One region of the Cohnella sp. LGH genome, then DNA from elsewhere that is predicted to be linked to it. Evidence: a T-box and tRNA genes for the amino acid it is inferred to sense, from the RefSeq annotation. Region 1 holds a T-box; the other holds one or more tRNA genes.

Evidence for each region. A T-box is a leader RNA that pairs with one kind of tRNA and senses whether it is charged. The one in region 1 lies ahead of pheS (phenylalanine--tRNA ligase subunit alpha), so its partner is inferred to be a tRNA-Phe.
Region 2: it has a tRNA-Phe gene. The T-box ahead of pheS (phenylalanine--tRNA ligase subunit alpha) is inferred to sense a tRNA for this amino acid. The anticodon was not compared.

Annotation. Positions count from the first base shown of each region.
Region 1 covers NZ_CP072117.1:2,011,191-2,014,587, reverse strand. Annotated here, with positions in the region: gene thiO (glycine oxidase ThiO) at 1-496, shown strand, start outside; gene thiD (bifunctional hydroxymethylpyrimidine kinase/phosphomethylpyrimidine kinase) at 493-1,359, shown strand; T-box leader at 1,407-1,675, shown strand; gene pheS (phenylalanine--tRNA ligase subunit alpha) at 1,719-2,753, shown strand; gene pheT (phenylalanine--tRNA ligase subunit beta) at 2,791-3,397, shown strand, end outside.
Region 2 covers NZ_CP072117.1:7,854,144-7,857,540, forward strand. Annotated here, with positions in the region: gene J4772_RS32255 (glycoside hydrolase family protein) at 21-1,070, opposite strand; tRNA gene J4772_RS32260 (tRNA-Lys) at 1,484-1,559, opposite strand; tRNA gene J4772_RS32265 (tRNA-Tyr) at 1,566-1,649, opposite strand; tRNA gene J4772_RS32270 (tRNA-Phe) at 1,674-1,749, opposite strand; tRNA gene J4772_RS32275 (tRNA-Asp) at 1,796-1,872, opposite strand; tRNA gene J4772_RS32280 (tRNA-Val) at 1,882-1,957, opposite strand; tRNA gene J4772_RS32285 (tRNA-Met) at 1,972-2,048, opposite strand; rRNA gene J4772_RS32290 (23S ribosomal RNA) at 2,180-3,397, opposite strand, start outside.

The sequences.
Region 1 (3,397 bases):
AGAGTGGCTGCCCGTCGACGTGCCGGTTCATCCGATCCGGGGACAAATTTGCGCGTATGACGGGAAAGGCGATCCTGTCCGTCATATGGTTTTTTCCAGCCAAGCGTATTGGGTCGGCAAAAAAGACGGGAGCCTCGTATGCGGAGCCTCGGAAGATGTCGCCGGTTTTGAGCGGAGCGTCACAGAGCAGGGGATTGGACGGCTGAAGCGCTGGAGCGATCGCGCGCTGCCTTTCCTTGGCGGTATCCCTCCCTCGCGGGGCTGGGCGGGCCTAAGGCCCGCGACGTTGGACGGCTGGCCGCTGATCGGCCCCGTCCCCGAGGTTTCGGAGTTGGTGCTGGCGTGCGGCCATTATCGCAACGGTATTTTGCTGGCTCCGGCGACGGCGGCGCTGGTGGGAGATCTGTTGGAAGGGAAGGCCGGCGAAAAAGGGTATGAGAATGCCTTCGGGATCAAGCGGTTCTGTGTAGCGGGGACGAGGAGGGGCTTAGGATGAGAGAGGGCGCCCGGTTGTCCAGGGAAGCATCTGCTTTTCGCCGTCCGCTGGCTTTGACGGTCGCCGGCTCGGATTCGGGCGGGGGAGCGGGCATTCAGGCGGATCTGAAGACGTTTCAGGAGTTTGGCGTATACGGGATGAGCGTCGTGACGGCGGTGACGGCGCAAAACAGCCTGGGAGTGCAGCGCGTGGACAACGTCTCGCCTGACATGGTGGAGGCGCAGCTCGAAAGCGTGATGTCCGACATTGGAGCCGATGCCGTCAAGACGGGAATGCTGCCCGCGACCGCCCATGTCGAAGCGGCGGCAAGGTCGTTCGCGAGGCATCGGGTCAAGCGGCTTATCGTCGATCCTGTGGGCGCTGCCTCGGACGGTTCGCCGCTTATGGACGGCGGCGCGTTCAAAGCGATGAAGCGTCTGCTGCTGCCGATGGCGGAAGTCGTCACGCCGAACTTGCCGGAAGCTTGTCGGCTGCTCGGCGTCCATTCCGGCGACATTCGAACGATGACGGATATGGAGCGATTGGCGAAGCGTCTGCTCGCGTTGGGCTCCAGGCATGTGTTTCTTAAGGGCGGACATTGGAGCGGAGAGGAGGCCGTCGACGTATTCGTCTCCGCCGAGCGTCCCGGGGAGACAAAGCGGTTCGTCGGACCGAGGTATCCGACTCCCCATACGCACGGCACGGGCTGTACGACGGCGTCCGCCATCGCGGCTCTGCTGGCGAAAGGAGCTCTGCCGGAGGAGGCCTGCCGTGAAGCGAAAGCGTTCGTGGCCGCGGCGATTTCGGAAGCCTTTGCGCTAGGGAAAGGAACAGGCTCACTTTGGCATGGCGCATTTGCGGAAAAGAGGCGGTTTTTGCGATAATCGGCTTGCTTGCGGTTCTCCGATCCCCTATAATGATCAATAAATGCACAAATGCAACGATGGAGAAAAGTAAGCAGTGCCTTCTTACAGGGAGGGAGCGCCGAAGATTGCGAGCGTTCCTAAGAAATCAGGCTGCCGAAGTTCGCTCCGGAGCAGATCTCTGAACGTTCGGCTGCGGCCGTCCAGTAGGAGATACCGGCTTGCGGCCCGTTACGCCGTACGAAGCGGGAATGTCCGAGCGCCGAATAAGGCGTGCGTCCGATGATGGGCAGCGGCATTCCAACAAGGGTGGTACCACGGTCTTTTCGTCCCTTACGGGAGAGAAGGCTTTTTATTTTGTCGCGAGAAGGAGAATGGTGATGAAGGAACGATTAGAGGCTTTGCGGAGCGAAGCGCTGGATAAGCTGCAAACCGTGGCGGACGCCGCCGCGCTGAACGATCTCCGCGTGCATTATTTGGGCAAGAAGGGGCAGCTCACCGAAATTTTGCGCGGCATGGGCTCGCTCAGCGCCGAGGAGCGTCCGATCATCGGACAGGTAGGCAACGAGGTTCGCGCGGCGATTGAAGCGGTCATCGCGGAGAAGCAGACCGGCTTTGAGCAGGCCGAGACAGCGCGCCGTCTGCAAGCGGAGACGATCGACGTTACGCTGCCGGGCAAGGCGGTCGGCGCCGGCGCCATTCATCCTTTGAACAAAATCGTCGAGGAAATCGAAGATATTTTCATCGGGATGGGGTATACGGTGGCGGAAGGGCCGGAGGTCGAAACCGACTTCTTCAACTTCGAGGCGCTTAATCTGCCGAAAAACCACCCCGCGCGCGATATGCAGGATTCCTTCTATATTACGGACGAGATTTTGCTGCGTACGCAGACGTCCCCGGTGCAGATTCGCACGATGAAGGCGGCAAACGGCAAAACTCCCGTTAAAGTCATCTGTCCCGGCAAGGTGTATCGCCGAGACGACGACGACGCGACGCATTCGTTTATGTTCCATCAGATCGAAGGGCTGGTCATCGGGCCGAACATTCGGATGAGCGACCTGAAGGGAACGCTGCTGCAATTCGTGCAGGAAATGTACGGGCCGCAAATGCAAATTCGCCTGCGTCCGAGCTTCTTCCCGTTCACGGAGCCGAGCGCGGAGGTAGACGTTACCTGCGCCCAGTGCGGCGGCAGCGGCTGCCGGATGTGCAAGCATACCGGCTGGATCGAAATTCTCGGCTGCGGCATGGTGCACCCGAAGGTGCTTGAATACGGCGGCTACGACCCGAACGAAGTAACGGGCTTTGCGTTCGGCATGGGCGTGGAACGGATCGCGCTGCTGAAATACGGCATTGACGATATCCGTCATTTCTACGCGAACGACACGAAGTTCTTGAGTCAGTTCGCCAAAATATAACGCGAAAAAATTACGATAAAAACGAGGGGAGTTTCCCATGAACGTATCCTATCGGTGGTTATCCGATTATATCGATTTAAGCGGCATTCCTGCCGAGCAATTGGCGGAGATGATGACGCGGGGAGGCATCGAGATCGATTCCGTGCCGTCCCGCAATGCGGGCGTTACCGGCGTAGTCGTCGGCTATGTGAAAAAAAGAGAGAAGCATCCCGATGCGGATAAGCTGAGCGTTTGCACTGTCGACGCCGGAACGGGCGAGGATTTGCAGATCGTCTGCGGTGCGCCTAACGTTGACGCGGACATGAAGGTTCCGGTCGCCGTCGTCGGCGCTAAGCTGCCGGGTGGCCTCAATATCAAGCGCGCGAAGCTGCGCGGCGTGGAGTCGCAGGGGATGATCTGTTCGGCGCGCGAGCTCGGTATCAACGACAAACTGCTGCCGAAGGAGCAACAAGAAGGCATTCTCGTGCTTCCGTCCGACACGGAGATCGGACGCGACATTTTGGACGTGCTCGCTTTGGACGACTCGATTCTCGAGCTCGACCTGACGCCGAACCGTTCGGATTGCCTCAGCATGCTCGGCGTGGCTTACGAGGTGTCGGCGCTGACGGGACGTCCGTTGAATTTGCCGGATGCGGCCGTATATC
Region 2 (3,397 bases), 3.1 Mb from region 1:
TCAAAACACCCGGGCTATTTCTACTCCCCTGTTTTTTTCGCTTTATCCGACGACAGAGGGATAACCACACTCCGGGTATGCTCGAATTGGTAGGGGCCTTCTCCCGTACCCGCTGCCGCAAACAAATGCGTCGGTTGTCCGTTCTGAATCAACAAGTACGGTCTCTCCAGGTTGCACATCTCCGTAAGCGTGCCATCCTCCCAGATCACCGTTCTGGAGTAAGCCTTCGGATCGGGATGGATCCGCCACTCAATACAATCCTCGCTCGTCGCATACACTCCGGCTCCCCACTCGCCTGTCAGTCCATACGATCCGTTCTTGCTATCGTCCTTGATCAGCAGATGGAACATCCCGTCCGAATACCATAGGAAAGGGTCCTCCACATGAAGATCCGGATCGGAGAAGCCCAGGATCGGATCGTCCGTCAGTCGGCGAAAAGGGCCTTCCGGGCTATCCGCGGCCGCAATACCGAGCTGCAACGTGGCGCCTGCGTACTCTCTCGACTTGTAAATCATATAGGTCCTTCCGTCGGGCAAAATCGTCACAGCGGGGTTTGTCGTCACTGTGCAGTCCCAATGGCCCAAACGCGGCTCCAGCAACGGCGTATCCCGTCGTGTCCACGGACCGAATATTGACGAGGCTACGGCCAGTCCGATCCGTTTGTTGTTCCACACCTCGATTTGCCGTTCCCCCGGCACCTCGTCTCCAGGTCCCGGAATCGGGCCTCCGTATGTAGTCCCCATATAGTAAAGATAGTAGGTGCCATTCCAGTATTGAATATATGGATTATGCTGGCTCATTCCGTCGAAAAACGAACGATCCCTTCGACTCAGCACGGTCTCCTCATACTTGTAGGGTCCTTCCGGAACATCGCTGGAGGCCCTTACGACTTCGCAATTGAATAGCCAGTTGCTCCCGAAGCCCAACTCCTTGCTCCACCGGGATGCGAACAGATGATAACGCCCATCCTCGCCTCGCACACAAGAGCCGCACCATATATAATGGTCCTTTTCACAGTAACCGCCCCCTGCAGGAGCCGGCATCAGCCGTTCGAAAATCGGATTTGTCACGCCTTGATCTCTCCTTATATCTCCATTTGTTTTGCCAACGATCGACGGCAATCAAATCCCCCGCTCGATTCGCTGATGAGGGAGTACACGCTGTAGTTTTAAAGCTGAAAAACCGCTTTAAATTCGCGGCCGCACTATTTTTGAGCTTTTTAAGGCGGGTTTTCCGCTCTATTCCTGGAATTCTTCCGTTTTGGGAAAATTAAGTAGAATTTTCCACTCTAAATCAACTTACTTTGCTCTTTTAGCCAAATTAGGACGGGTATTCCACCTTAAATTCTCCTATATCGGCCCCACTCGGCGGCCAAATTATCGTGGGCTTCTTCTTAAGCGGGTTTCCGCCTAAATTGTTACGCCTCCTGCTGTGCATAAATCAAAAAAGCAGACGTATCAACGTCTGCTGTCAGTTCAAAAACTGGTGAGCCATGAAGGACTCGAACCTTCGACACCCTGATTAAAAGTCAGGTGCTCTACCAACTGAGCTAATGGCTCGGGTAATGGTGGAGGGTGATGGATTCGAACCACCGAACCCGAAGGAAGAGATTTACAGTCTCCCGCGTTTGGCCACTTCGCTAACCCTCCATATTTGAAACCCGATGAAACGAATGGTGGCTCGAGACGGAATCGAACCGCCGACACGAGGATTTTCAGTCCTCTGCTCTACCAGCTGAGCTATCGAGCCTTGCTTGTCCCTGTTAAAGGCAACCGATGCATAATCGGAAAATAAATGGCGGAGCCGACGGGATTCGAACCCGCGGTCTCCTGCGTGACAGGCAGGCATGTTAGGCCTCTACACCACGGCTCCGCATTGTTATGGTGGAGGCTGAGGGGATCGAACCCCCGACCCTCTGCTTGTAAGGCAGATGCTCTCCCAGCTGAGCTAAGCCTCCATGGGAATAAGGTATGGTAGCGGCGAAGGGACTTGAACCCCTGACCCTCCGGGTATGAACCGAATGCTCTAGCCAGCTGAGCTACGCCGCCACATCGAGTACACGATTCGGCACGATACCTGAACCGATACACGTTTGTTTCAATTCGCAAGGCTTGCGCCCTGAAAACCGGATACGAACCAAACTCGCGCATTGTTCGTAGCGATTTGCATCGCACGATGTTAGGATAAGCCCTCGACCGATTAGTACTCGTCAGCTCCACACATTGCTGCGCTTCCACCCCGAGCCTATCAACCTGGTGTTCTTCCAGGGGTCTTACGAATTGGGAAATCTCATCTTGAGGCAGGCTTCGCGCTTAGATGCTTTCAGCGCTTATCCCTTCCGCACTTGGCTACCCAGCGATGCTCCTGGCGGAACAACTGGTACACCAGCGGTGCGTCCATCCCGGTCCTCTCGTACTAAGGACAGCCCCTCTCAAATTTCCTACGCCCGCGACAGATAGGGACCGAACTGTCTCACGACGTTCTGAACCCAGCTCGCGTACCGCTTTAATGGGCGAACAGCCCAACCCTTGGGACCTACTTCAGCCCCAGGATGCGATGAGCCGACATCGAGGTGCCAAACCTCCCCGTCGATGTGGACTCTTGGGGGAGATAAGCCTGTTATCCCCAGGGTAGCTTTTATCCGTTGAGCGATGGCCCTTCCATTCGGTACCACCGGATCACTAAGTCCGAGTTTCCTCCCTGCTCGACTTGTAGGTCTCGCAGTCAAGCTCCCTTATGCCTTTGCACTCTTCGCGCGATTTCCAACCGCGCTGAGGGAACCTTAGAGCGCCTCCGTTACTTTTTAGGAGGCGACCGCCCCAGTCAAACTGTCCGCCTGACACGGTCCCTCTGCCCGATTCAGGGCAGCAGGTTAGAACTCCGATACGATCAGGGTGGTATCCCAACGGCGCCTCCACTGAGGCTTGCGCCCCAGCTTCATCGGCTCCCACCTATCCTGTACAGACCGTACCAAAGTTCAATATCAAGCTACAGTAAAGCTCCATGGGGTCTTTCCGTCACGTCGCGGGTAACCTGCATCTTCACAGGTACTAAAATTTCACCGGATCTCTCGTTGAGACAGCGCCCAAGTCGTTACGCCATTCGTGCGGGTCAGAATTTACCTGACAAGGAATTTCGCTACCTTAGGACCGTTATAGTTACGGCCGCCGTTTACTGGGGCTTCGGTTCACAGCTTCGGGTTGCCCCTAACCACTCCCCTTAACCTTCCAGCACCGGGCAGGCGTCAGCCCGTATACTTCGCCTTACGGCTTCGCACAGACCTGTGTTTTTGCTAAACAGTCGCTTGGGCCTCTTCACTGCGGCCCCCTCGGGCTATTCACCCTACCGAGGCACCCCTTCTCCCGAAGTTACGGGGTCATTTTGCCGAGTTCCTTAA